DNA from 2 places in the Pantoea sp. X-Soil-MYKO-1785 genome. Region 1 is predicted to be linked to the other one. Evidence: predicted binding sites of a transcription regulator. Region 1 holds the regulator's gene; the other holds the start of a gene.

Region 1 (14,781 bases):
CGTGGATGCCGGGCTGAAGCCCTTTCAGATCCGGGGTGAACTGCAAACCATACTGCGTCTCTTCAATCGTCACACTGCCGAGCGATTTGCCAATCCCCTCCGCCGTAACCTGATGGAGGGTAACCTGCTCACTGGCCGCCGAGGCCGCACCGCAGGCAAGAAGGGCTGATAGCGCAACTGCTTTGATTTTCATTGTGACTCCTTTGAGGTACCAGGGTATGGCATAAGCCTGGTACCGGTTGCGCTATTCTGCCGAAGATTGACGCAGTTTTACGCTTCAGGGCACATCAAAGCCTAACGCCGCCTTGCGGATGCGGAACCATTGCTGACGCGTCAGCGATAAGTTAACCGCGGCGGCCGCTTCACTGACGCGTGCCGTTTTACCGGAACCAATAATTGGCAGCGGTTTGCTCGGCAGCATCATGATCCACGCATACACCACCTGTTCGAGGCTGCTGGCGCCGGTTTCCTGGCGGATAATCTCCAGCTCGTCACGCAGCGGCTGATAATGGGGATCGTTAAACAGGCGGCCACCGCCAAGACAGGACCAGGCCATCGGCCGGAAACGCAACTGCTGGCACTGATCCAGCGTGCCATCCAGCAGCAGATTTTGTTGTACCGGCGAGATCTCCAGCTGGTTCGTGACCAGCGAAAACGGCAGGCGTGACTGCAGCAGCGCGAACTGCGCCGGGGTGAAGTTGGACACGCCGACGTGCAGCACTTTTCCGCTCTGGTGCAGGGCGATAAAGGCTTCGGCGACTTCATCGGCATCCATCAGCGGATCAGGACGGTGAATCAGCAGCAGGTCGAGGCGATCGGTTCCAAAATGACGCAGTGAATTTTCAGCACTCTGCAGGATATGCGCTTTACCGGTGTTGTAATGGCCGATCTGATGTTCAGGACGGGCGCGGGTGGCAATGCCGCATTTGGTGACGATCTGGAGCCGCTCGCGCAGGCCCGGAGCCAGCTTCAGCGCCTCGCCAAATGCCGCTTCGCACTGATAATCACCGTAGATATCCGCATGGTCGACGGTGGTAATACCGAGGCTGAGATGGTGCTCAATAAACGCCACCCGCTGTTGCGGCGACATGCCCCACTCCATCAGCCGCCAGTACCCCATAATCAACGGTGAAAAATCCGGACCCTGCGACGCGATGGCTTGCGGTTGTAACATAACGATCTCCCTGTGGCACGATGGCTGCAATGAATGTGTCAGAGAGTATAACGGAAAGCGAGAGACCGTCAGAACAAGCTCGGCTGATGTGGATCAAGCGGCTCCTCTTTATTCTGTTGCCGCTGCAGGCGCAGGCGACGCTGATAACAGAGACGCAACACCTCACGCTTTTGCGCATCACTAAAGCGCAACCAGTTGAACCGCTCATCACGGCTGCGTAAACATCCCAGACAATAGCCGCGGGCATCGCTCTGGCAAATGCCACGACAGGGACTGGGAACCGGGAAAAATTCAAGCTGCTCGGCCACCGCGACTCCGGATTGAGAGAGTGAACAATCTATTGAAGAGATCTTAGCCGGTTTGTGCAACAAATAAGCATAAGTTCATCTGATTTCTCTGCCAACCCCCAATATACTGAACACTCTGTGCCAAACGGAATCGACTGCCATTGCATTAGACCGACTGGTCTACTAACCTGAGGGCCATGAACAAGACGCAACAACGCAATGAAACCCGCGAACACCTGCTCCGCATTGGTGAGCAGATCTGTCTGCAACGCGGTTTTACCGGCATGGGACTCAGCGAACTGCTGACCCAGGCGGAAGTGCCGAAGGGCTCTTTCTACTATTACTTCCGTTCCAAAGAGACCTTTGGCGTGGCGTTGCTGGAGCGCTATTTTGCGCGTTTCCTGCAGGATGTTGAGTTGCAGCTTAATCAGCCAGACGGTACCCCGCGCGAGCGTCTGCTTAATCATTTCCGGGCGGCAGAACAGCTGTTCACTCAGCAGGGGCACATCGTGGGTTGTCTCGGCGTGAAGGTTTCCGCTGAGGTTTGCGATCTCTCTGAACCGATGCGCGACGCGCTGCAACAGGGTGCGGCAAAAATTACTGCCCTCTATGCCCGCACGCTGAGCGCCGCTGCGCAGCAGGAGTCGCTGTCGTTACCGCATCCGCCGGAACAGATGGCCGAGTTGCTGTCACTGCTGTGGCTGGGAGCCAGTTTACAGAGCAAGATTTCCCGTGAGCCGCAGCCGCTGCGACTCGCATTAAGTACCATCGAACAGTGGCTAAAAATCCACTGATTTTTAAAAACAGCATTTGTAGACGACTGGTCTACTAATCAGGAGCTAATATGGCGAGTACCCAGCTGTTTCGTCCGCTGAAAGTCGGCGCGATTACCGTGCCAAACCGCGTTTTTATGGCGCCGTTGACCCGTCTGCGCAGTATTGAGCCAGGCGATATTCCTACCCCGATGATGGGCGAATATTACCGCCAGCGCGCCAGTGCCGGTTTGATCATTACCGAAGCCACCCAGGTCTCTTTCCAGGCGAAAGGCTATGCCGGCGCACCCGGCTTGCATACTCAACCGCAGATTGCGGCGTGGAAAGCGATTAACGAAGGCGTTCATCAGGCTGGCGGACACACTGCCGTGCAGCTGTGGCACACCGGCCGCATCTCACATAACAGCGTGCAGCCAGACGGTAAAGCTCCGGTTGCACCCTCCGCTATCGCCGCTGGCACCCGCACCTCGCTGCGTGCCGCTGACGGCAGCGTTTATCGCGAAGAGACCTCGTTGCCACGTGAACTGACGGTGGCAGAAATTCAGCAGATCGTGGCCGATTTCGGCCAGGCGGCAGCCAACGCCCGTGAAGCCGATTTCGACCTGCTGGAACTGCACTCGGCGCACGGTTACCTGATCCATCAGTTCCTCGCGCCGGGCTCTAACCAGCGTACCGACGAATATGGCGGCAGCATTGAAAAACGTGGCCGTTTTGCGCTGGAAGTGGTTGATGCCGTGATCGCTAACTGGTCAGCTGACCGGATCGGTATCCGCGTATCACCGATCGGCAGCTTCCAGAATCTGGACAACGGTCCGGATGAAGAAGAAGCGGCGCTGTGGTACATCGGTGAACTGGCGAAGCGCAATATCGCCTATCTGCACCTCTCCGAGCCTGACTGGGCCGGCGGTAAGCCATACAGCGACGCGTTCCGTGAAAAAGTCCGTAACCTGTTCCCTGGGGCGATTATCGGTGCGGGTGCCTACACCGTTGAGAAAGCGGACGACCTGATTGCGCGTGGCCTGATCGATGCGGTTGCGTTTGGTCGCGATTACATCGCCAACCCGGATCTGGTGGAGCGCCTGCAGCAGGATGCGCCGCTCAACCCGCAGCGTCCGGAGAGCTTCTACGGCGGCGGTGCTGAAGGCTATATCGATTACCCAACGCTGTAAGAGAGCGGGCTGCTATCCGGCAGGATGGCAGCCATTATTCATTGGCGATTTTGATCGCTATACTTAGCGCTTGTGTCATCCGGCGATGGCGTTTTGATTATCAAAGAGGATGTTTATGCGTTTACTTCATACCATGCTGCGCGTTGGCGATCTGCAACGCTCAATCGACTTCTATACCCGCGTGCTGGGCATGCGCGTGCTGCGTCAGAGTGAAAATACCGAATATAAATATACGCTGGCGTTTGTTGGTTATACCGAAGAGAGCGAAGGCGCAGTGATCGAACTGACCTACAACTGGGGCGTTGATAAATATGACCTCGGTAACGCTTACGGTCACATCGCGCTGGGCGTCGACGACGTTGCTGCCGCCTGCGAACGTATCCGTAACGATGGCGGCAACGTCACCCGTGAAGCGGGTCCGGTGAAAGGTGGCTCAACCATCATCGCCTTTGTTGAAGATCCTGATGGTTACAAAATCGAACTGATCGAGAACAAACACGCCGGTCACGGCCTGGGCAACTAAACCTGCTCTTCAGCCTGCCCTGTCGGGTGGGCTGACCTCTTCTGCTCCTCTTCATCTGCTGCACCCGGGCCAGATTTTTGCCATAATGCGCGCTGCCCTTTTTCTGCAATGAGATCCTGATGTCTGAATCGAATTCCCCCAATGCACTCAATCAACGTTTCCGTGGCTTCTATCCGGTGGTCATCGACGTCGAAACCGCCGGCTTCAACGCGCAGACCGACGCGCTGCTGGAGATCGCCGCTACCACGCTGAAAATGGATGACGAGGGCTGGATCCATCTCGACCAGACGCTGCATTTTCACGTTGAACCGTTTGTCGGGTCGCTACTGCATCCTGAAGCGCTGGCGTTCACCGGTATCGACCCCAGCAATCCGCTGCGCGGCGCAGTGAGTGAATATGAGGCGCTGCACGCCATCTTCAAGATGGTGCGTAAAGGCATTAAGGATACCGGCTGCAATCGCGCCATTATGGTGGCGCATAATGCGACCTTTGATCTGAACTTCATGAACGCGGCGGCCGAGCGTGCCAGCCTGAAGCGCAACCCTTTCCACCCGTTTGCCACCTTTGATACCGCGGCGCTGAGCGGACTGGTGCTGGGGCAGACCGTGCTGGCGAAGGCGTGTAAAGCCGCGGGCATGGCGTTTGACAGCACCCAGGCTCACTCGGCGCTGTATGATACCCAGCAGACCGCTATTTTGTTCTGTGAACTGGTGAATCGCTGGAAACGGCTGGGTGGCTGGCCCCTGCCCTTCGCCGAAGGCGAAGCAGCCGCGAGCGCTGACTGAGGGATCTGCAATGAAAAAGGCCGACGCGATGTCGGCCTTTTTGTTTTATTCCGCTTCTTTAAACTTCTCTGCGGTCTCTTTAATCAGCGACTGCAGTTCACCGCGCTGGAACATCTCAACGATGATGTCACATCCGCCGACCAGTTCGCCATCAATCCACAGCTGCGGGAAGGTTGGCCAGTTGGCATATTTCGGCAGCTCTGCACGAATGTCTGGGTTCTGCAGAATATCCACGTAAGCAAAACGCTCACCGCAGGCTGACAGCGCCTGAACCGCCTGCGCAGAGAAACCGCAGCTTGGCAGTTTCGGGGAACCTTTCATGTACAGCAGGATCGGGTTTTCTGCGATCTGGCGCTGAATTTTTTCTACAGTACTCATAATTGCCTTCCTTAATTCATTACTTCGTGTTTGTTTATTGTAGCGACTTCGCCCCAGGACTGAAAACGAGATTTTGGCCGTTGCCCGATTAAATCGCCATGTTTGTTAACTCCTGTTTTCGGCCCTGTTAACCCATGATTATTAACCGCAGGTAACATATTAATAATTTGCAATAGTTTTGTAGATATAAGATGCTGAAAATGCTCATTTTCGACACAACTGTGCGTGTCCGAAAGATTAATAAAAAAAGGCGTTACGGTTTTCAGGCGAACTGGACTAGAATGGCTTCGGCACTGATCCTGGATCAGATTATTCCCAACTTTGTCGTGGTGCGTAGTGGCCCTGACAACTTAACTAAAACCGGACTATGCGTTTAATCATTACGCTTTTCATCCTTGCCTTTGCGCAACTGTTCTTCAACATCGCTTCTGCTTCCCCGCAGGCGCCGGTGAATGTCAGTTCGCATAAAGCAGAGAAAAAGAGTGCGCGCGAAGATGAGCGCCGCAAGCGTCGCCCGTTGAAAACGTCGGCGAAGAAAACACGCGTCAGCCCGATCCAGAAGCTCAAACTCAAAAAACAGAAAAAAAGCGAACTCAGCGCCAGCCATCTTTCCGCAAAGAAAAGCAAAACTCCACTCAAAACCGCCAGTAAAAAACGTTACGGCCATCAGCGTACGCTCAAAACCGCAGACGCCAGCAGCAGTGACATCGGCACCATTAAAATGAGCAAGTCACATCGTCAGCGCTACCAGAAAGCGCGTGAGACGGCGATGACCAAGCTGATGGGCCAGCTGGGCAAACCCTATCAGTGGGGCGGCACCTCACCGCACACCGGTTTCGACTGCAGCGGCCTAGTCTGGTACGCCTATAAAGATCTGGTCAAGTTTAAGATCCCGCGTACCGCCAATGAGATGTACCACCTGCGCGACGCCGCGCCGGTAAAACGCGAGTCGCTGGAGAAAGGCGATTTAGTCTTCTTCCGGATTAATGGTCGCGGCACCGCCGATCACGTTGGGGTTTATCTCGGCAACGGCAAATTTATTCAGTCACCTCGCACCGGCAAAGATATTCAGATCAGTGCGCTGGGTGAAGATTACTGGCAGCGCCACTACATCGGCGCGCGGCGGGTAATGACCCCGAAAACCATTCGTTAAGCGGCTTCGCTACGCGAAAATCAAACAGAGAAAAGCCGGGCGATGCCCGGCTTTTTCATTAGTGCAGCACCGCTGTAAAGCTAAAGGCGACGATCATCAGCAGACAGCCGACGGTAGTCATCAGGGCCAGTTTCAAATCAGTACTCATTTAGCGCTCCTTAGTCACATATTTTGTAGGGATAAGCCATTTTCCCATAGGGGCTGGTAAAAATCTCGTTTTATCCGTTCAGCCTTGTTAGAATCCTGCCTTTGTTGCGCAACGCGCGCAATCCCGGTTCCGTTTGCTCTCCTTTTCAGGCGCTCATTACCCGCCAGACGCCTGTTTACCGGTCAGAAAAGCTGCATAATTGCGGGGAAAACCCTGAGCAGACGCAAACGTTTAACATTATGCTTATCATTGCGTTAGATAAGCCCTGGAGTCCGATTTTAATGGCAACAATTAAAGATGTGGCAAAACGCGCCGGCGTCTCAACGACCACCGTTTCGCACGTCATCAACAAAACGCGTTTTGTCGCTGAAGAGACGCGCAACGCGGTCTGGCAGGCGATTCAGGAACTGCACTATTCACCGAGCGCGGTGGCGCGCAGCCTGAAGGTGAATCACACCAAAACGCTGGGCCTGCTGGCAACCTCCAGCGAAGCGCCCTACTTTGCTGAAATTATTGAAGCGGTGGAGAATCACTGCTTCGATAAAGGCTACACCCTGATTCTGGGCAATGCGCACAACGACCTGCAAAAGCAGCGTGCCTATCTCAGCATGATGGCGCAGAAGCGCGTCGATGGACTGCTGGTGATGTGCTCTGAGTATCCGGACGATCTGTTAAAGATGCTGGAAGAGAATCGCAATATCCCGATGGTGGTGATGGACTGGGGTGAATCACGCGCTGACTTCACCGACACGGTGCTGGATAATGCCTTTCAGGGCGGCTACCTGGCCGGACGTTATCTGATTGAGCGCGGTCACCGTGATATTGGCGCGATTCCCGGCCAGATGGAACGCAACACCGGCGGCGGACGTCACGCGGGTTTCCTCAAGGCGCTGGAAGAAGCAGGCATTCAGCCGCGTGCCGAATGGATCGTGCAGGGCGACTTCGAGCCGGAGTCGGGCTATCAGGCGATGCAGCAGATCCTGTCGCAGAAACAGCGTCCGACTGCGGTGTTCTGCGGGGGCGATATCATGGCGATGGGCGCGATTTGCGCCGCCGATGAGATGGGATTGCGGGTGCCGCAGGACATTTCGGTGATCGGTTATGACAATGTGCGCAACGCGCGCTACTTTGCGCCTGCGCTGACCACGGTGCATCAGCCAAAAGCGCAACTGGGTGAGAAAGCGCTGGAGATGTTGCTGGATCGCATCACCAGTAAACGTGAGATTTCTCAGACCATCGAAGTACACCCAACGCTGATTGAACGCCGTTCGGTGGCTGACGGTCCGTTCCGCGACTACCGCCGTTAATCTTCGCTTAACCACTCCTGATTAAGCGTTTGCGCATCACCCAGATAGCTGAGTAACCAGCCCGTTGCCGGTGATGCGCGATCTTCCGCCCAGCTTACGCAACAGGGACTGTCCGGAAACGCGACCGGCAACGTTAATTCTACCAGCGCTCCGCTGTCCAGTAATGGCCGCGCCAGATGCCCAGGCACCATCGCCACGCACAATCCCTCCAGCACGCAATCCAGTCCGGTCTGCCATTCCGGCACCACCAGCCGACGCTGATTGTCGAGCGTCCACGTCATCCGGCGCGGCAGCGCGCGCGAGGTATCTTCCAGCACCAGCGACGGCCAGCTGCGCAGGGTGTCGTCGTCAATCTGGCTCACCCCGGTCAGCGGATGGTGGTGCGCCACCACACAACGCCAGTTGAGCGTCCCCATGTCGCGAAAGGCAAAGCGTCCGCCGACCGGTATCGCCTGAGTGGCACCGATAGCCACTTCAACCCGATCATCGGCCAGCGCATCCCAGACGCCGTTAAACACTTCATAACTGATGTGCAACTCCATGTCGGGGAAATGGCGGTAAAAATCCTTGACTAACTGCCGGGTGCGCTGCGGCTTGACGATGCAGTCGACCGCAATACTCAGCTGTCCACGCCAGCCGTTAGCCAGCTGCTGACACTGGCGGCGGGTGGCGAGCATTTTTTTGATAACGCTGCGCCCTTCCCGGACAAAATGCTCGCCGGCGGGGGTTAATACCACCTCGCGATGCTGGCGCTCAAACAGCGGTACCGCCAGCCACGTTTCCAGCTGACGCACGGTGTAGCTGATAGCTGACGGCACCCGATGCAGCTCCTGCGCCGCGGCGCTGAAGCTGCCACCGCGCGCCACCGCATCCACCACCTCTAAAGCATATTCTGACCACATAATCTGCCTTCAAATTTTTTAACAGCAACCGGCAAATATTAGCGTTTCACAGCGGCAAACGCACCTTTTACACTCTGCCGCGTTCAACCTGCAAAATGAGAATCAGATGTCACCGTCAAAAGGATTTATGCCGTATCTCGCTCTGCTGAGCATGCTGGGCTTTTTAGCCACCGATATGTACCTGCCCGCCTTTGGCGCGATGCAGCAAACCTTTAACACCTCACCCGGCCTGATCAGCGCCAGTATGAGCCTGTTCCTGGCGGGATTTGCCTGCGGTCAGCTGTTCTGGGGACCACTGTCAGACCGCATCGGCCGCAAGCCGGTATTGCTGGCCGGTCTGGCGCTGTTTGCCGTCGGCTGCGCCGGTATGCTGTGGGTCAATGATATTTATCTGATGCTGGCGCTGCGCTTTGTTCAGGCGATCGGCGTCTGTGCCGCAGCCGTTAGCTGGCAGGCGCTGGTAGTCGATCGCTATCCGGCGGCGCGGGCCAACAAAGTGTTCGCCACCATTATGCCGCTGGTGGCGCTCTCACCGGCGCTGGCACCGTTGCTGGGTGCCTGGCTGATCGGCCATTTTCACTGGCGTTCTATTTTCCTGGTGCTGACGCTGATTGCCGTGGCGCTGATCCTTACCACCCTGCGCCTGCCGGGCAGCCGTAAAGCCAAAGGTGAACAAGGCGCACAGCCTGGTTTTTTCACCCTGCTGAAGTCGCGGGTCTACAGCGGCAACGTGCTGATCTACTCCGCCTGCTCCGCCAGCTTTTTTGCCTGGCTGACCGGCTCGCCGTTTATTCTGGCCGATCTGGGCCTGACGCCCGCCGACATCGGTCTGAGCTATCTGCCACAGACGGTTGCATTCCTGATTGGCGGTTTCGGCTGCCGCGCCCTGCTCAACCGTTTTACTGGCGCACAGTTGCTGCCGTGGCTGCTGGCGATCTATAGCCTGAGCATTCTGGCGCTGTTTGCGGTTGCGCTTTCCGGCCACAGTACGCTGGTCAACCTGCTGCTGCCGTTCTGCGGCATGGCGCTGGCCAATGGTGCCATCTACCCGATCGTGGTTTCCGCTGCGCTGATGCCTTTCCCTGACGCCACCGGTAAAGCGGCAGCATTGCAGAATACTCTGCAACTGGGATTATGCTTCGCCGCCAGCCTGGCCGTCTCGGCCGGACTGACGCAGCCGCTGCTGACCACTACCCTGATGATGGCGCTGACTATCCTGCTCGCCCTGCTCGGCTTCGTGATGCAGCGTGTTGCAAACGCACAATCTGATGTTGCCACCCCCTCTACCGCCTGCCAGGATAATCACTGAAGCAATGATTTTTTAGTTAGCTCACTAACAATAAGTCATTGAATATTGACCCGCGTGGGAATATACTCATTCGGGTCAATAAATCCGCATCAAATCAACAACATAATAACATTACACAATGATTGGCAACCGGCTCGCCGGGAGGATGTCTGCGCGCACGTCAGGATTTATGCGTCGGATCCTTTTGCACCATTTCAATCCTCTGTATCACGCCAGATATCTGGTTTACAGAGTCATCCGTGACTTTTCTCAATTCCTGAAGAAATTGACTATTCTTTTTCAGGTTAAGATTGGACAGGTGGTGGAGAAGCTATGAGTTCATCGTATGTAGAAGAAGTGAGCCTCGAAGAAAACCATTGGTATCGCATCGTTCACGAACTGCTGGAAAAAGCAGATATCGAAATTAATGGTTCACGAAGCTGGGATATTCAGGTTAAAAATCCTGACTTCTTTAAACGTGTTCTGCAGGAGGGATCGCTGGGTCTGGGCGAAAGTTATATGGACGGCTGGTGGGAATGCGATCGGCTGGATATATTTTTCCACCACGTACTCAAACATAAACTGGACCAGCAACTTCCTCATCATTTTAAAGATACGCTGCGTATTGCCGCGGCGCGCTTAACCAACCTCCAGTCGAAAAAACGCGCCTGGATTGTCGGTAAAGAGCATTATGATTTAGGAAACGATTTGTTTTCTCTGATGCTTGATCCTTATATGCAGTACTCCTGTGGCTACTGGAAGGAAGCCACCACGCTCGCCGCCGCGCAGGAAGCGAAGCTGGATATGATTTGCCGCAAATTAGCACTGGAGCCGGGCATGTCGCTGCTGGATATTGGCTGCGGCTGGGGCGGACTGGCAGAATTTGCCGCACGTCATTATGGCGTTAAAGTGCATGGTGTTACCATTTCGGCTGAACAGCAGAAACTGGCGCAGCAGCGCTGTGAAGGATTAGACGTCACCATTCTATTACAGGACTATCGCGATTTGAATGAACAGTTTGACCGCATTGTGTCGGTCGGAATGTTTGAGCATGTCGGTCCTAAAAATTACGCCACCTATTTTGATGTCGTCGATCGTAATTTAAAGCCAGACGGTATTTTCCTGCTGCACACCATCGGTGCGATTAAAACCGATATGAATGTGGATCCGTGGATCGATAAATATATTTTCCCGAATGGCTGTCTGCCTTCGGTACGCCATATTGCCGACGCCAGCGAACCGCATTTTATTCTGGAAGACTGGCATAACTTTGGCGCAGATTACGACACCACTCTGATGGCGTGGTATGAACGCTTTATCCAGGCCTGGCCGCAATTAGCAGATAGCTACGGTGAACGCTTTAAGCGCATGTTCTCTTATTACCTTAACGCCTGTGCCGGCGCGTTTCGCGCTCGCGACATTCAGTTATGGCAGGTGGTGTTCAGTCGGGGCGTGGAAGGCGGGTTACGCGTGGCGCGTTGAAACCTCTGCGGGAGCGGATAAACGATAAAAAAGGCGCTGATGCGCCTTCTTTTTTAGCTTTCTGCCGTCGGTTGCCCGGTCAGCATATTCATCGCCGCCGCCGCATCACGCTGCGCTAATACCCGCTCAACGGTGTCGACAATTGCCTGGGTATGCGGATCGATCTCGATATTAACCCGGTCGCCAAAGGTTTTTGTTCCTAAGGTAGTGCGTTCCAGCGTTTCCGGGATCAGATAGACGCAGAATTTGGTTCGGGTTACATCCCCGACCGTCAGGCTTATCCCGTCGATACCAACGAAGCCTTTGTGCAGGATATATTTCATCTGGGTCGGATCCTGGATCTTAAACCAGACTTCGCGGTTATGTTCCGACTGGATGATTTTGCAGATTTCAGCGGTGGTCATAATATGACCAGACATCAGGTGTCCGCCTATTTCATCGCTGAATTTTGCGGCGCGTTCAATATTGACCACATCTCCCTGACGTAAATCGCCGAGGTTGGTGACGCGCAGGGTCTCTTTTATTAAATCAAAACTGACCCGATCGCCATCAATAGCCGTCACGGTTAAGCAGCAGCCGTTGTGTGCCACCGATGCGCCCAGTGCCAGCCCCGGCAATAATTCTTCCGGCAACCTGACGGTGTGAGTACGGAACAGCTCTTTCTCATCAATGGACACTATTTCTGCGGTGCCCTGCACAATACCGGTAAACATAGTCTTTGCCTCTGCGAAGTTTGCGCTAGTTTATCACAGCTCACGTCCGCTGTTAGCTTTCAGCCGGCGGCGTAGCCTTACAGCGTAGCAAAACGCATGCAGTGACAAAGATTGGCGAATCCGCTATCGCCAGTTACACTAGCTGACGCAATTCCTGGGGCTTCCCTGCCCCGCCATTATTTCATTTAACTTTTCAGGTGTTAACGTGCAGAAGTATTTAACAGAAGCGCGTCAATTGCTTGCCCTTGCGATTCCGGTCATCCTTGCTCAGGTGGCTCAAACCGCAATGGGATTTGTGGATACCATTATGGCCGGCGCCGTCAGCGCCACGGATATGGCCGCCGTCGCTGTCGGCACCTCTATCTGGCTTCCGGCCATCCTGTTTGGTCATGGTCTTCTGCTTGCATTGACGCCCACGGTTGCGCAACTCAACGGCTCTGGCCGCCGCGAACGCATCGCCGAGCAAATCCGCCAGGGTTACTGGCTGGCCCTGTTTGTTTCGCTGTTGATCATGATGCTGTTATGGCATGCCGGCTACTTAATCCGGGCGATGCATGACATCGATCCGCTGCTGGCGATGAAAGCAGAAGGCTACCTGCATGCCCTGCTGTTTGGCGCACCGGGCTATCTGTTTTTTCAGGTGCTGCGTAATCAGTGCGAAGGCCTGTCGAAAACCAAGCCGGGTATGGTGTTGGGCTTTCTCGGTCTGATGGTTAATATCCCGCTGAACTACATCTTTATTTATGGCCATTTCGGCATGCCGGCGCTGGGCGGCGTGGGCTGTGGCGTGGCAACGGCCTCGGTCTACTGGGTGATGTTCATCTGCATGCGCTTCTGGGTCCGCCGGATGAGCACCATGCGCGATATCCATCTGACCAGCAGCTGGTCACCGCCTTCGCGTCCGATTCTGACCCGTCTGATGACGCTGGGCTTACCGGTGGCGCTGGCGCTATTCTTCGAGGTCACGCTGTTTGCTGTGGTCGCACTGCTGGTGTCGCCGCTGGGTATTGTTAACGTCGCCGGTCATCAGATCGCGCTCAACTTCAGTTCACTGATGTTCGTTCTGCCGTTGTCACTGGGCGTGGCCACCACCATCCGGGTTGGCTATCGGCTGGGTCAGGGGTCAACCGAGCAGGCCAAAGTCGCCGCCTGGACCGCCCAGGGCGTCGGCATCAGCATGGCCGCGCTGACCGCGCTGTTTACTGTGACCTTCCGGCATCAGATCGCCCTGCTGTATAACGACAATCCGGAAGTGGTGACGCTGGCGGCGCAGTTGATGCTGCTGGCGGCCATCTATCAGTTTTCTGACTCGATCCAGGTGATTGGCAGCGGTATTTTGCGCGGCTATAAAGATACCCGCTCGATCTTCTTTATCACCTTTATCGCCTACTGGCTGCTGGGCCTGCCGGCCGGCTATTTACTGGCACTGACCGACTGGCTGGTGCCGCGAATGGGGCCGGCAGGCTTCTGGTGCGGCTTCATTGTCGGGCTGACATCGGCGGCGGTAATGATGATTTGGCGGATCAGGCGCTTGCAACAGTCACCTGCCGAGGTGATCCTGACGCGCGCGGCGCGCTAACCGGTTGAGCGGGCGGTAAAAGGCCCGCGATGCCTAAAAAAACGACGCATAGCACAGTTGCTGTTCAGTCACGGTGAAAAAACCATTTTTCCCCTTGCCAGCCTCTTCGGCTGCCGTTAATATTCGTCCCCGCTGTCGCCCAGACAGCGTGTTGCGCTCTTAGCTCAGTTGGTTAGAGCACCACCTTGACATGGTGGGGGTCGATGGTTCGAGTCCATTAGAGCGCACCAAGTGCGTCCGTAGCTCAGTTGGTTAGAGCACCACCTTGACATGGTGGGGGTCGGTGGTTCGAGTCCACTCGGACGCACCATTTCCTGTAAGCGTTCTTAGCTCAGTTGGTTAGAGCACCACCTTGACATGGTGGGGGTCGATGGTTCGAGTCCATTAGAACGCACCACTTTCAGAATTTCTCCCGCTTGCGCAACTCCCCCTTTTATTGATCTACATCTCTTCCTGTGCTGCTTTTCAATTGGTTTTCGCATACTTAGCGACTATACTGTGCCGCGTTGTCCACTTGAAAGGTTTCAGCGATCACGTGCCTATTGCGATAACTCAGATAATTTGCGCAACACTCAGAAGGTGGTTACCAACCGTAACCGCACAACTTCCCTGCACGCCTGGCCTTCGTCACCTATTCTTACTCTGTATAGCCCGTTTCGATTTCAAACAGAATTCTCACTTCGATGCATTGCCATCGGATTTCGCCCTTTATCATCCATCACAACTTACAGATAACCCGTCATGAAAAAGACTAAGATCGTTTGTACTATCGGCCCGAAAACCGAATCAGAAGAGATGCTGACTCAGCTGCTTGAAGCCGGCATGAATGTTATGCGTCTTAACTTCTCCCACGGCGACTACGCCGAGCACGGCCAGCGCATCACCAACATGCGTGCCGTGATGGAAAAAACCGGCCGTCAGGCGGCTATCCTGCTGGACACCAAAGGCCCTGAAATCCGCACCATGAAACTGGAAGGCGGAAATGATGCCCCTCTGAAAGCGGGTCAGACCTTTACCTTCACCACCGACCAGAGCGTGATCGGCAACAGCGAACGCGTTGCGGTGACCTATCCTGGCTTTACGGCTGACCTGAAAATCGGTAACACCGTACTGGTCGATG
Region 2 (14,781 bases), 1.3 Mb from region 1:
GTCTGCCGGTTGGCAGCCAGGGCGGCCCGATGAGCTACGTTTCGCCGAAAACCGGCAAACAGTACATCCTCATCTCCGCTGGTGGTGCGCGTCAGTCACCAGACCGCGGTGATTACGTTATTGCTTACGCGCTGCCAGACAGCAAGTAAGTTCACCAGTGAAAAGGGCCGACATTGTCGGCCCTTTTTTTTGCTTATTCACCATCACGCCACAGCGCCTGCAATTCTGGCGGCGCCACCTGTTCCGGAATCAACAGCACAATGGTGCCGACCTCGCGGTGGGTCGCATACTGAATCTGAATGCGAAAATAGCGTTGATCGCCACGTCCCACCTCAGGTGCTTTCTCTTCCGGTTCGCCCAGCGGCATCGCCTGCTCAAGCGCACGACAGACCCGCTGCTTTTCCGGCGGCGGCAGTTCACCCAGCGAAAAACGGCGTTCAGCACGCAGGCCCGGCATAAAAGCGAGGCCTCCTTCACGCGCCACGATGATGATGGCGTCATCGGTGAGTTCGGGCAGATCACTCATAGCACACCGACCTCTTTCCACGCCTGCTCAATCGCGCTGGCAACGGAGCGGTTAAAGCGTTTTTCGCCATGCTGAACGGTAACGCGGGCAAAGGTTTTAAAATCGGCATCCTGCGGCAGTTCGTCATCGCACAGGGTGTCATACCAGGCGTGACCCGCCAGTTCCCACGCATAGCCGCCCAGCGCTTTCGCCGCCAGATAGAAGGCGCGGTTAGGAATACCGGAGTTGAGGTGCACGCCGCCGTTATCTTCGCGGGTCTGAACGTAATTATCCATGTGCGCCGGCTGCGGATCTTTGCCCAGCATCGGGTCGTCATAGGCGGTGCCGGGGGCAGACATCGACCGCAGCCCTTTGCCATTGATACCGCTGGCCAGCAGACCTTCACCGATGATCCAGTCAGCCTGATCGGCACTCTGTTTTTTACTGAACTGTTTGACCAGCGAGCCAAACACATCGGAGAGTGACTCGTTCAGCGCACCCGCCTGCTCAAAGTAGATCAGACCGGCTTCATTCTCGGTCACGCCGTGCGTCAGTTCGTGCGCCACCACGTCGATCGCAATGGTAAAACGATTAAAAATCTCGCCGTCACCATCACCGAATACCATCTGCTGACCGTTCCAGAAGGCGTTCTGGTATTTATCGCCGTAGTGGACCGTCCCGAGCAGTTTCAGTCCCTGGTTATCCAGCGAGTTGCGCTGATAGGCCTGCCAGAAAAAGTCATAGGTGGTGCCGAGATAATCCCAGGCTTCGCCAGCGGCGACATCGCCGGTTTCCGGCTGGCCTTCCTGACGAATCAGCTTACCGGGCAGGGTTTGCTGATTTTGCGCATCATAAATTTCGCGATCCACATGGCCGCCCGCTGCCGTTTTCGCCACGGTCGGCTTTTGCCAGTGTTCAGCCATCAGATGCTGTACATGAGTCAGGGTGCGTCGCGCCTGTTCCTGCTGGTGGCCGGAGCCGTGCGCGATAATTTTGCGGAGGATATAGGGAGGAATAACGCTAAAGGCCATATGAAACTCCTTGGCAACAGGGATGTGCCAAAAAGTATAGACCGGTCAGTAAAGATACACCTCGTCGATGCCTTAACCGGCAACACCATACCCGGTGAGCTGCCGGTCTGAAACCAGCAGGGCGATCAGGAAGCGGCTTTGCGGCGACGCTTTTTCTCCGGCAACAGCTGGGTCACCTGGCTCTCAACCCAGCCATCATCCAGACGGGTGCGCAGCAGATCGCCATTCTGCAGCTGCTGGGTTTTTTTCACTACCTGACCTGCGGTATCGGTGGTGACGCTGAAGCCGCGCGCCAGGGTCGCTAACGGACTGACGCCTTCCAGCTGCGCCACCCGCTGGCCGAACTGCTGCTTATTGGCACTTAGCTGTTTCTGCATACTCTGCTGCAGACGATAGTGCCAGCTTTGCAGCTGCTTCTGCGCTTCAAACAGACGCTGCTGCGGCTGCTGTGCCGTCAGCCGGTGCGTCAGGCGATCCTGCTGCCGGCTGGCGTGGCGCAAGCCGGTTTCCATCGCGTCAGTCAGTCGCTGCTGCAGGCGGAACAGGGCGGTCTGCTGGCGGGCGAGTCGTAACTGAGGATGCTGCTGTTGCAGACGGTGCTCCAGCCGGCTGTAGAGCCGCTGCTGGCGCGCCAGATAGTAGTCCATCGCCATCTCCAGCCGCTGTTGCTGCGACTGCAGCTGACGCAGCAGCTCAAGCTGATTACGGCTGACGATCTCGGCGGCGGCCGAGGGCGTAGGCGCGCGCAAATCTGCCACAAAATCGGCAATCGTGACGTCAGTTTCATGGCCGACGGCGCTGACTATCGGAATACGGCTGGCAAAAATCGCCCGCGCGACCCGTTCGTCGTTAAAGCTCCACAAATCTTCCAGTGAGCCGCCGCCACGGCCGACAATCAATACGTCGCACTCATTGCGCAGGTTAGCGATCTCAATCGCCCGGACGATTGCGGCAGGCGCATCAACGCCCTGAACCGGCGTGGGATAGATCACTACCGGCAAGGAGGGATCGCGGCGATGCAGCACCCGCAGCACATCGTGCAGCGCCGCGCCGGTTGATGAGGTGATCACCCCCACCTGGCGCGCCGGATCGGGTAGCGGTTGCTTATGCTGCGGTTCGAACAGGCCTTCGGTCGCCAGCCGCGCTTTCAGCAGTTCAAACTGCTGCTGCAGCAGTCCTTCACCGGCCGGATGCATACTTTCGATAATCAGCTGATAGTCGCCGCGCGGCTCATACAGCGTGATGTTGGCGCGAACCAGCACCTGCTGACCATGCTGCGGACGAAAGGTGACGCGACGGTTGCTGTTGCGGAACATGGCGCAGCGCACCTGGGCACCGTCATCCTTCAGGGTGAAGTACCAGTGACCGGAAGCGGGTTGGGTGAAGTTGGAGATCTCGGCGCTCAGCCAGACCAGGCCCATCTCCTTTTCCAGCAGCTGACGCACTGTGGTGTTAAGACGGCTGACGGTAAAAATATTGGCGACGGGTGGCAGCGACATGTGACGAAGATCAAATTCCAAATCAGTAGGTTAATTCATCGATACTACAGGGCTGATAGCGCGGATCAAGCGTTTTTCTGAAATAATGCTGGAGGCAATCGGTTACGGCCTGTATAATGCCGCGGCAATATTTTATCTATTCTCATTCACCCGAGGTGGAGTATTGCCATGTTAAGAATCGCTAAAGAAGCACTCACTTTCGACGACGTTTTGCTCGTTCCTGCACACTCCACCGTCCTGCCGAATACGGCCGATCTCAGCACTCAGCTGACCAAAAACATCCGTTTAAATATTCCGATGCTCTCCGCTGCAATGGACACCGTGACCGAAGCGGGTCTGGCGATTGCGCTGGCGCAGGAAGGTGGTCTTGGCTTCATTCACAAAAACATGTCAATTGAACGCCAGGCGGACGAAGTGCGCAAGGTGAAGAAACATGAAAGCGGCGTGGTGACTGAGCCACAAACCGTGCTGCCAACCACACCGCTGGCCGACGTGAAAGCGCTAACCGAGCGTAACGGTTTTGCCGGTTACCCGGTAGTAAACCGCGACAACGAACTGGTCGGTATCATTACCGGTCGTGACGTTCGCTTTGTTACTGACCTCTCACAGCCGGTATCTGCGGTGATGACCCCGAAAGATCGTCTGGTGACGGTGAAAGAGGGTGAAGCGCGCGACGTAGTGCTGCACAAAATGCACGAAAAGCGCGTTGAAAAAGCGCTGGTGGTGGATGACAGCTTCCATCTGCTGGGCATGATCACCGTAAAAGATTTCCAGAAAGCCGAACGTAAACCTAACGCCTGTAAAGATGCGCAGGGCCGTCTGCGTGTCGGTGCCGCCGTAGGTGCCGGCGCCGGTAACGAAGAGCGTATCGATGCGCTGGTTGCGGCTGGTGTTGACGTGCTGCTGATTGACTCCTCGCACGGCCATTCCGAAGGCGTGCTGTCACGTATTCGTGAAACCCGCGCCAAATATCCTGACCTTGAAATCGTCGGCGGCAACGTGGCGACCGGTGCTGGCGCACTGGCGCTGGTAGACGCGGGCGTCAGCGCCGTGAAAGTCGGTATCGGCCCGGGCTCCATCTGTACTACCCGTATCGTCACCGGCGTCGGCGTGCCGCAGATTACCGCCGTTTCTGATGCGGTAGCTGCACTGGAAGGCACCGGTATTCCGGTCATCGCCGATGGCGGTATCCGCTTCTCTGGCGACATCGCTAAAGCAATTGCTGCGGGTGCATCCTGCGTGATGGTCGGTTCTATGCTGGCCGGAACCGAAGAATCGCCGGGCGAAATCGAACTCTATCAGGGCCGTTCGTTCAAATCTTATCGCGGCATGGGTTCACTGGGCGCGATGTCGAAAGGCTCATCTGATCGTTACTTCCAGACTGATAACGCCGCCGACAAACTGGTGCCGGAAGGCATCGAAGGCCGCGTGGCCTATAAAGGCCGCCTGAAAGAGATCGTACACCAGCAGATGGGCGGACTGCGCTCCTGTATGGGCCTGACCGGCTGCCCAACCATTGATGACCTGCGCACCAAAGCGGAATTTGTCCGCATCAGCGGTGCCGGCATCAACGAAAGCCATGTCCACGATGTGACCATTACCAAAGAGTCACCGAACTACCGCATGGGATCGTAATCCCGTAAGATTTCCCGCCCGGCTTCAGCCGGGCGCTTTTATTTATCAAGTCACCGTTCTGGAAACCCCTCAATGACGACGGAAAATATCCATAAGCATCGCATTCTGATTCTCGATTTCGGCTCTCAATATACTCAGCTGGTGGCACGTCGCGTGCGCGAACTGGGTGTCTACTGTGAACTCTGGGCATGGGACGTGACCGAAGAGCAGATTCGCCAGTTCAATCCGAGCGGCATCATCCTCTCTGGCGGTCCGGAAAGCACCACCGAGCTGAACAGCCCGCGTGCGCCTGAATATGTCTTCAGCGCTGGTGTACCGGTGCTGGGCGTCTGCTACGGCATGCAGACCATGGCGATGCAGTTGGGCGGTAAAGTCTCCGGTTCCAGCGAGCGTGAGTTCGGTTATGCGCAGGTTGAAGTGACCACCCCAAGCGCGCTGGTACGCGGTATTGAAGACGCGATCAGCGCCGCCGGTAAACCGCTGCTGGATGTCTGGATGAGCCACGGTGACAAAGTGACCGCCATTCCGGCTGACTTCGTCACCGTTGCCAGCACCGAAACCTGTCCGTTCGCCATCATGGCCAACGAAGAGAAGCGTTTCTACGGCGTGCAGTTCCACCCGGAAGTAACCCATACCCGTCAGGGGCTGCGGATGCTTGAGCGTTTCATTATCGATATCTGTGAATGTGAAGCACTGTGGACGCCGGCTAAGATCATTGAAGATGCGGTTGAGCGCCTGCGTGAGCAGGTCGGCAATGACAAGGTCATCCTTGGCCTGTCCGGCGGCGTTGACTCCTCTGTGACCGCGATGCTGCTGCACCGCGCCATCGGCGATCGTCTGACCTGCGTATTCGTGGATAACGGTCTGCTGCGCCTGAACGAAGCGCAACAGGTGATGGATATGTTTGGCGACCACTTTGGTCTCAACATCATCCATGTGCCGGCTGAGATGCGCTTCCTGGATGCACTGGCGGGTATTGATGAACCAGAAGCTAAGCGTAAAACCATCGGTCGCGTCTTTGTGGAAGTCTTTGACGAAGAAGCGCTGAAACTGCAGGACGTTAAGTGGCTGGCACAGGGCACTATCTATCCGGACGTGATTGAATCAGCCGCCTCTGCCACCGGTAAAGCGCACGTCATCAAATCGCATCATAACGTCGGTGGCCTGCCGAAAGAGATGAAGATGGGACTGGTTGAGCCGCTGAAAGAGCTGTTCAAAGATGAAGTGCGCAAGATCGGTCTGGAGCTGGGCCTGCCGTACGATATGCTTTATCGCCATCCGTTCCCGGGCCCAGGTCTGGGCGTGCGCGTGCTGGGCGAAGTGAAGAAAGAATATTGCGACCTGCTGCGCCGTGCCGATGCGATCTTCATTGAAGAACTGCACAAAGCCGATCTTTACAACAAGGTCAGCCAGGCCTTCACCGTCTTCCTGCCGGTACGTTCGGTCGGTGTGATGGGCGATGGCCGCAAATATGACTGGGTGGTTTCACTGCGTGCAGTGGAAACCATTGACTTCATGACTGCACACTGGGCGCACCTGCCGTATGAATTCCTCGGCCGCGTCTCTAACCGCATCATCAATGAAGTCAACGGCATCTCCCGCGTGGTGTATGACATCAGCGGCAAGCCACCGGCGACCATCGAGTGGGAATGATTTCGCGTCTGGCAACAGCCGGCACGGTTAAGCAGTAAAGCCCCTCTAAGCCCGCGTAACTGCGGGCTTTTTTGTTTTTGTGTCTGGCACTTTCTGGCAGCGGTTAGCAACGGGAAGCACGGTTTTTTCAATGACATTCAGGAGCAACGCTCTAACGTTAATGACCGTAATGACCGTAATGACCGTAATGACCGTAATGACCGTAATGACCTTATTAAATTTTTCTTTTCAGCCAGCCGGGTGATTGCTCACAAAAACCTTTGCCGGTAGCACGGATTATATCCTTCCTTCGCACTACGATTCCGATACGACTAATGAGTCGCGCTACGTTAAACCGGCTTTTGGCGCTGACTTATCATTTGGCATAGAAACAAGGGTAGGCGTCGCCTGAGTTTGCATAAAGAACTCCGTAATTAAGAATGCGCTAAATAAAGGGTTGTTACCTATCCTCTGTTTTCATCGCTGGTGGCTCAATTACGTTATTTCACTCTTGTATTGAGATAATTATCAAGTGTGAGCTATGCCGCAAAATTACGCTTAGATATTGATTTTGCTTTATCACAGAGATTAGGTAAAGCTAAATAATTGTCTATTTAGTATGGTAGTTGATTTGCTTGAAATATCGTCAATGCGTGGTCAGACAACCCTTCTGCACCGCTAAATGACTTTTGTTTTGATGATCACATTAATAAAAAAACATAATTAATTAGTTCAAAAACGTAATAGATTCTCCAGGGTTAGTTGTGTCAGAAAGTGTTCCACCCATACAAAAGAACCGGAGATCGGACCAGAATGAGCAATAACATAATGCAAAGCCGGCATGATGAATATCATAAATTAACCCGCGGAGAGCGTATTGGTTATGGAATGGGCGACTTTGCGCAAAACCTGGTGTTCGGTACCATAGGTGGCTTTCTGGCGCTTCACATGTTGACTGTAAATACAATCAGTACAGCCACAGCCGGATTTATATTTCTTTTTGTCCTTATTGTTAACGTGTTATGGGACCCGATGGTCGGGACTTACGTTGATAAAAGAAGCTCACTTGCCGGCAAATATCGTCCCTGGCTTTTAAGAGCAGGGGTTCCGCTGGTTATTCTTTCTGCTCTACTTTTTGCTCCCATTCCCGCTATCCAGGGTTCTGTCCCTTTTGCATTTGTGGTTTATTTAGCCCTGGATTTGGTTTATTCCGTAGTGAATATTCCGTATGGTTCACTTAACGCTTCCCTAACCAGAGATCCTGAATCTATTGATAAACTGACCAGCACACGTATGATGCTGGCTAATAGTGCCAATCTTCTGGTCTATACGCTATTCCCAATGTTTGTACAAATGGCTTCGCCGAAAGATCGAAGCCTGAAAGATACCGGTTTCTTTGGCCTTGAACTCAATATGGGCAACTATACCGATCCCTCAGCTAGCTACGCGTGGTTTGGGGTTTACTCAATCTATATGCTGATCGGCGCAGTGGCTCTTTTCATCTGTTATAAATTTACTAAAGAACGTGTTGTTGCGACGGCAGAACAAACCGCCAACGTAAAAGCAACAGATTTGTTCCATGAACTCAGACATAATCGGCCGCTGGTTATCCTCGGACTGTTTTTTATGCTGGCCTTTACCTTCATGTTTTTCATGAATACCGTAAATGGCTTTTTCAACCAATATGTTGTTGGCCACTCAGAGTGGATGGGTGCTATCGGCCTGGTCGCCTCAATTCCCGGTATTGTCTTCCCTGTTTTCTGGCCCAGACTGAAGAAAATTTTTGGCAAAAAAGGTTTCTTCCATCTGTTCCTCGGCATGTTTATTGTCGGTGAACTACTGACGTACGTCTGGTCACGCGAAGCAATGCATGATGCACTTTGGCTGGCTTATATCTCAACATTCATTAAGCAGTGGGGATTAAGTTCAGCGACCGGCTTTATGTGGGCGCTAGTCCCTGAAGTTGTTGCATATGGCGAATTAAAAACAGGAAAACGAAACGCCGCCATTATCAATGCCATTATGGGACTGTTTTTTAAAATCGGTTTTACCCTGGGTGGCGCGATTCCACTTTGGTTACTGGCAGCTTATGGTTTTAACGAAAAAGGGGCTCAGCAAAGTGCAAATGCTATCGATGGAATAATTATTACAGCGATTTGGGTCCCCATAATGTTAGCTGCCGTTTCAATGATCATCATTCAGGTTTATCCCATCTCAGACAAACATGTCACAGACATCAATCGTCAGCTTGATGAAGTACGTGTGTAGGTTGAATAAGTCACGATAACATTCAAAAGATATACAGCTTAAACTTAAAAAGGTGTGATTATATGTCTCTGATTCAAAACCCTATCTTACCTGGATTTAATGCTGACCCGAGCATTATCCGGGTAGAAGACACCTACTATATTGCAAACTCTACATTTGAATGGTTTCCGGGTGTTCGTTTACATGAGTCAAAAGACCTGGAACACTGGAACCTTCTCCCAGCCCCCTTATCAACAACCGCGCTTTTAGATATGAAAGGAAATCCTTCCTCCGGCGGGATTTGGGCGCCAGCGCTTTCTTATGCGGATGGCAAGTTCTGGTTAGTTTATACCGATGTGAAAGTTACAGAAGGCGCCTTTAAAGACATGACGAATTATCTGACTACAGCCACTAATATTCGTGGTCCATGGACAGATCCGATTAAACTGAATGGTGTCGGCTTTGACGCCTCACTTTTCCATGATGATGATGGCCGTAAATATATCGTTCAACAAACCTGGGATCATCGGGAGTATCATCATCCTTTTGATGGCATCACGTTAACTGAGCTTGATACACAGACGCTGAAAATAAAACCCCAGACTGCGCGAACGATTTATCGCGGCACTGCTGTTGCCCTGGTTGAGGGTCCACATCTCTACAAACTGAACGGATATTATTACCTTTTTGCCGCTCAGGGCGGAACCGTTTTCACTCACCAGGAAGTTGTGGCGCGTTCAAAAACATTAGATGCCAATAGTTTTGAAACACAGCCCGGTGAAGTGTTCTTAACCAATTTTGATACGCCAGACAGCTATATCCAAAAGCAGGGGCATGGCTCGCTGGTCTCCACCCCGAAAGGGGAATGGTATTATGCTTCACTTTGCGCGCGTCCGTGGAATCGTGCCGGTGAGTCCGCCTACGACCCGCGTGGCTGGTCTACTCTGGGAAGAGAAACCTCTATTCAGAAAGTGTATTGGGATAAAGATGGCTGGCCACGCATTGCAGGAGGCCACGGTGGACGGACGTTTGTCGAAGGTCCAACCGATGCGATTTATACCGAAAGCACAGGAGATCATAGCCAGTACGATGAGTTTATAACAACGACACTCGATCTCAACTGGAATACGCTCCGGGTCCCGTTCAGCGAAAAAATGGGATCGACGGGCGATGGAAAGTTAACCTTAACAGGCCAGGGATCGTTAGCCAATACTCATGACCTATCGCTGATTGCCCGACGCTGGCAAGCCTTTTATTTTGATGCGCAGGTTAAAGTCAAATTTGAGCCATTTAATTATCAGCAAATGGCGGGATTAACACATTATTACAACGACCGCCATTGGAGTTTTATTTTTATTACCTGGAATGAAATTAATGGGTCAGTTATTGAAATTGGTGAGAATAACCGTGGTAAATACACATCCTATTTGAAAGATGATGCCATTAAGATCCCAGAGGATACGCAGTATGTCTGGTTTCGCACCAGGGTTCGGAAGGAAACCTATACCTACGAATATAGTTTTGATGGCGTCAGTTTCACTGAAATCCCTGTCAAATTAGATTCGGCTATTCTTTCAGATGATTATGTACTGCAAAGTTATGGTGGGTTCTTTACTGGCGCATTTGTTGGCCTCGCTGTGGTTGATTATTCAGGTTATGCAGCCAGCGCAGAATTTTATCATTTCAGTTATCAGGAGCTTGGCGATTTCCTACTTGAAAATAACAGGTACAACTGGGAAGCCAGTGAGTCACGATTTAATTAAATAATAAAGTCTGAACTCAGACAATAAGTGCAACGCCAGCCTTGATGCTAAGGGGGCGTTGCACCTGAAGAACGCACCAGCCTGAGAGCTTGATTGACTGTACGCACAGAACTCACCAATCAACGCTTTGCTGGCGAGTGAACGAATGGAATAGAGTATCTGCCTTTATCAACCATCCTGTTTGATCATTCTGACTACGGAGACACCTATTACGCTAATTATTTAATTTTACCTCTGCGAAATAAAAAAATAAAATCCACTTGTTTTGGTAGAGTTGTTTCTGTTAATACCGAAACAGGATGGTTATTGTCTGAAGATATAATTAAATTGAGATAGCCATGAAAACTTTAAAAACACGCCCTTTAGTATTGGCGATAATTACCGCACTGTGCCCGGTTTCCGTTCTGGCACAGGAATTCACTCAGGAACAGATTGACGCCATCGTCGCCAAAGCGGTTGATAAAGCCCTGGCCGAGAGGCAGGCAAAAATCACTGCTGCCGCCGATAAAAATGTCGACGTTATTACCAACCCGCAAACCACTGCAGCCTCCCCGGATTTAGAAATTCCATTTGGTCTTAAATTCAGCGGTTACGCCCGTTACGGCGCCCACTTCCAGACGGGCGATCAGAAATATGTTGGCGTCGACGGATCCTATAACGGCGCCTCGGCTATCGGCCGTCTGGGTAACGAAAGTAACGGCGGTGAATTCCAGTTAAGCAAAGCCTTCAAAAGCGACAGAGGGGCTATCTGGGATCTTAACGTCATGTTTGACCACTGGAGCGACGAAGTGAACCTGAAAAAGGCCTATGTAGGCGTCACTAACGTCCTCGAATCGAACCCGAATGCCTATATCTGGGCTGGCCGTGATTTCCATCAACGTCCGCAACAGGGGATCAACGACTACTTCTGGATGAACCATGACGGCCAGGGGGCCGGGGTGAAAAATTTTGATATTGGCGGTATTCAGTTTGACGTGGCAACGGTGTCGCAGGTGAAATCCTGTAGCCCGGAAGTGTCGGCCGATGAGACTAACCCTTCACGTATTACCTGTACCGGTAGCTCCGACACCGGTGATGACGGTCATTATGCGCTGACCACCAAAACCCACGGCATCAAGGCCGGACCGATTGACGTCGAAGTGTACGCTAACTACGGCTTTGACTCGAAAGCGATAGACAACGATGAGCAGCTCGATGCCTGGCAGGGCGGTCTGGTGCTGAGCCACACCAACGACAGCGGAGTGAATAAAGTCATTTTGCGCTATTCCGATAACGCAGATAACAGCGTCTACAACAAAACGGACGATCTGACCACGGTCTATGCCAGCTTCGAGGGCAGTCATAAGTTTACCCGGCAGGCGCAGCTCGAATATTTGCTGGCCTTCCATGACTACGATGACGGCAAAGACAACACCGACAACCGTAAAAACTATGCTGCCATTGTACGACCGATGTATTTCTGGAACGACGTGCATTCAACCTGGCTGGAAGCTGGCTACCAGCGGGTGGATTACGATCGGGGCGGCGATAACAAAGGCTGGAAGCTGACGTTATCGCAGAACATCGCCATTGGCATGGGGCCTGAATTCCGTCCGATGTTGCGCTTCTATGTGACTGGCGGTCAGGTGGACAACACGCATATCACCAGAGTCGATGGTGCCAGCAACGAGCAGCTGGATTCGCTGAACGTCGGCGGCATGTTTGAGGCATGGTTCTAAGTGAGCTTATTAACCCCCCTGCCTGCCGGAATGGAGCGACATACCACCGACTGAATCCTGAGTGTTCTTAAGCCCGCCGCACAGCGGGCTTTTTACGGGTTGCTGCCGGCCGGACAGGTCATTCTGCCCGCAGTTTTAACCTTTCAGCGCATCCCCGGCCGCCGCTGGCGTTTTATTGTTCACTTTGACGAAATTTGCGCTATTCTGCTCTGCAGTAGAGAGACGCGCGCCAGACTTGTCGCCAGCCTTTACCCGCCGCTTTCGCTCACTATCCCAAAGCCGCCCCTTGTGAATCCGTCTGCTCAGCAGGCGTTGCCATTTTTTGTCTTCAGGAATGTTGTCATGCTTTCACTTAAAGTGTTCAGCCTGTTTTTTGTTGCCGTCTTACTGTTATCGCTGGGTGCCAGCATCGCGCAGGCCACACGCCACACTGATAACAGCGAAAAGGGGGGCTGGTGGTCGGCCCGCCGTGATTCGGCCGGTATGGCGCCCGATCCGCGCGCCATAGCCAACCTCGCTATCGTTCAGGTCTATGCCGCGCCGACCTATGGCTGGAAAGGTGCAGTTGCGGTTCATCCGTGGATCATTTTCAAGCGTGCGGGCGAAAGCCGGTATAACCGTTATGAGGTGATTAGCTGGGGCAGCGGCGATAAAGTCCGCCGCAACACCAATATCCCGGACGGTTACTGGTATGGTGCGAAACCGCGCCTGCTGGTGGAACACCGCGGTCCGGCGGCGGAAGCGATGATCCCGCAGATTGAAGCAGCAATTAAATCCTACCCGTGGCCGACCACCTATCACGCCTGGCCGGGGCCCAACAGTAATACCTTTCTGGCACACATTGGCCGTGAGGTACCGGCACTGAAGCTTGATCTGCCCGCTAATGCGCTCGGCAAAGATTACCGACCGCTGTGGCGTCCGATTGGGTTACCGCCATCGGGACGCGGATTGCAGGTGTCAATACTGGGCGTGGCGGGCGTGACAGTCGGCGCAGAAGAGGGCTTTGAAGTGAACCTGCTGGGGTTAAACATGGGGCTGGATTTCACGCCTTTCCGGTTACGTCTGCCGTTTATCGGCGGCCTCGGCCACGACAACCTTCAACAGAATAACCCGTAACAGTCCGGCCCCGTTCATCGGGGCCAGTTTTTATCAGCAGACGCCGAAGTCACCTTCTTCGTGATACAGATTCACGCTATCAGCCTTCACTTCAATCTCTTTTTTGGTCGCATCGTCTGTGCGTGCGCACCACAAAGTCTCGCCTTCAACTCGCAGCACCTGCATTTTTGGACCGCCGGTCTTTGACTGGACAAAATCATCCACTTTAAACATGTTGCCTCCACAGTTTGTTGTTCATTCTGGTCGCGTAAATCCACTGTTGTTGATTTTTTGCGTGCCGTTTTTCAGTTTATACCCTGACTGTTTTACCGCGAGAAAAAGTCTGCCCATGCTGAGCCGCATAATCTACATCTCATTAAGTTGTCAGTTGACAACCCATCGATTTAACGTCACGCTAGAGGCTCAAATGGTCAGAAAGCGACATCACAGTAAAGAGATTGAATCGGCTTTATGTTACGCCGAATCCCATGGATGGCGGGTAGTGCCGGGCGGCCATCATGCGTGGGGCAAGATGTACTGCCCGAAAAACCTGATGACCTGTCGGTGCGGCGAATTTTGTCTGACCTGCATCTGGAGTACGCCGAAGAGTGCGCAAAACCATGCCAATGCCCTGCGCCGCGTGGTTGATCATTGTCACTTTCTTACGGCCTGACACAGCAAAAGGAGCGGCTCATGGAATACCGTTTTACTTTACGATTTAGCCTGCCAGCGGAGCACGCCACGCAGGATGAGATGCTGGAGAATCTGGCACTGGCGGGCTGTGATGATGCGCTGGTCGGGCTCGGCGTACCGGGCAGAATTGCCCTGGAGTTTAGCCGTGAAGCCTCTTCTGCCAGCGAGGCGTTGATGCGCGCTGAAGCCGAGGTCGTCAGCGCCATACCCGGCGCAACACTGGCGGAAGCCGCGCCCGATTTTGTCGGGCTGACGGATGTGGCAGAATTAACCGGAATGTCGCGGCAGAATATGCGCAAACTGATGCTCAGCCACCGCCCGCCGTTTCCGTTGCCGGTGCATGACGGCAAAACTGCCATCTGGCATCTGGACGATGTGCTGGAGTGGTTAAGCCAGCGCGGTACCTATGCGCTGCCAGCCGCCATCGGTGAACTGGCGCAGGTGACGCGCCAGCGTAATCTCAAGCGAGCAACAGAACACAACCCGGGCCGCACCTGAGATTCAGTGCGGTAGCAGGAACAGGGTAGCCAGTCCCAGGAAGATGAAGAAGCCGCCGGTGTCGGTGATAGCGGTGATCAATACGCTGGAGCCGACGGCGGGATCGCGCTTCATTTTGGTCATCACCAGCGGCACCAGTACGCCCATCAGCGCTGCCAGCAGCAGATTCAGCGCCATCGCCAGCATCATCACGCCACCCAGCGCCAGATTGTCATACATCAGCCAGGTGATACCGCCCATAATCCCGCCCCAGAACAGGCCGTTGATCAGCGCCACGCCGAGTTCACGGACAATCAGGAACGAGAAGTTTCCCGGCTCAACCTGATGCAGCGCCAGCGCGCGCACAATCATGGTGATGGTCTGATTACCGGTATTGCCGCCGATGCCTGCGACGATCGGCATCAGAGTGGCGAGCGCCACGATTTGCGAAATAGTCCCTTCAAACAGCCCAATCACCCGGGAGGC

What was found. Region 1 encodes PurR, which represses purine synthesis genes. Its sites were predicted from a motif close to CANGCAAACGTTTGCNTG; they were not measured.
Region 2: guaB (IMP dehydrogenase) is a predicted target of PurR. The motif match lies at 3,127-3,144, and genes of this name have one in related genera.

Annotation. Positions count from the first base shown of each region.
Region 1 is NZ_AP036000.1:1,790,285-1,805,065, reverse strand. It holds gene sodC (superoxide dismutase [Cu-Zn] SodC) at 1-193, opposite strand, end outside; gene AC6I8D_RS08400 (aldo/keto reductase) at 278-1,174, opposite strand; gene AC6I8D_RS08395 (DUF1289 domain-containing protein) at 1,243-1,482, opposite strand; gene AC6I8D_RS08390 (TetR/AcrR family transcriptional regulator) at 1,659-2,255, shown strand; gene AC6I8D_RS08385 (alkene reductase) at 2,306-3,403, shown strand; gene gloA (lactoylglutathione lyase) at 3,519-3,926, shown strand; gene rnt (ribonuclease T) at 4,046-4,711, shown strand; gene AC6I8D_RS08370 (Grx4 family monothiol glutaredoxin) at 4,757-5,092, opposite strand; gene AC6I8D_RS08365 (C40 family peptidase) at 5,457-6,242, shown strand; gene cydH (cytochrome bd-I oxidase subunit CydH) at 6,301-6,390, opposite strand; gene purR (HTH-type transcriptional repressor PurR) at 6,672-7,697, shown strand; gene punR (DNA-binding transcriptional activator PunR) at 7,694-8,599, opposite strand; gene punC (purine nucleoside transporter PunC) at 8,706-9,908, shown strand; gene cfa (cyclopropane fatty acyl phospholipid synthase) at 10,221-11,369, shown strand; gene AC6I8D_RS08335 (riboflavin synthase subunit alpha) at 11,423-12,082, opposite strand; gene AC6I8D_RS08330 (MATE family efflux transporter) at 12,288-13,661, shown strand; tRNA gene AC6I8D_RS08325 (tRNA-Val) at 13,815-13,891, shown strand; tRNA gene AC6I8D_RS08320 (tRNA-Val) at 13,895-13,971, shown strand; tRNA gene AC6I8D_RS08315 (tRNA-Val) at 13,982-14,058, shown strand; gene pykF (pyruvate kinase PykF) at 14,403-14,781, shown strand, end outside.
Region 2 is NZ_AP036000.1:3,099,858-3,114,638, reverse strand. It holds gene AC6I8D_RS14785 (glucose/quinate/shikimate family membrane-bound PQQ-dependent dehydrogenase) at 1-149, shown strand, start outside; gene AC6I8D_RS14780 (protealysin inhibitor emfourin) at 194-526, opposite strand; gene AC6I8D_RS14775 (M4 family metallopeptidase) at 523-1,536, opposite strand; gene xseA (exodeoxyribonuclease VII large subunit) at 1,662-3,035, opposite strand; gene guaB (IMP dehydrogenase) at 3,204-4,670, shown strand; gene guaA (glutamine-hydrolyzing GMP synthase) at 4,743-6,323, shown strand; gene AC6I8D_RS14755 (MFS transporter) at 7,131-8,570, shown strand; gene AC6I8D_RS14750 (glycoside hydrolase family 43 protein) at 8,633-10,312, shown strand; gene AC6I8D_RS14745 (carbohydrate porin) at 10,651-12,030, shown strand; gene AC6I8D_RS14740 (DUF3750 domain-containing protein) at 12,373-13,146, shown strand; gene AC6I8D_RS14735 (GDFGVC terminal motif YodC-like protein) at 13,180-13,359, opposite strand; gene AC6I8D_RS14730 (hypothetical protein) at 13,553-13,798, shown strand; gene AC6I8D_RS14725 (helix-turn-helix transcriptional regulator) at 13,819-14,316, shown strand; gene mgtE (magnesium transporter) at 14,320-14,781, opposite strand, start outside.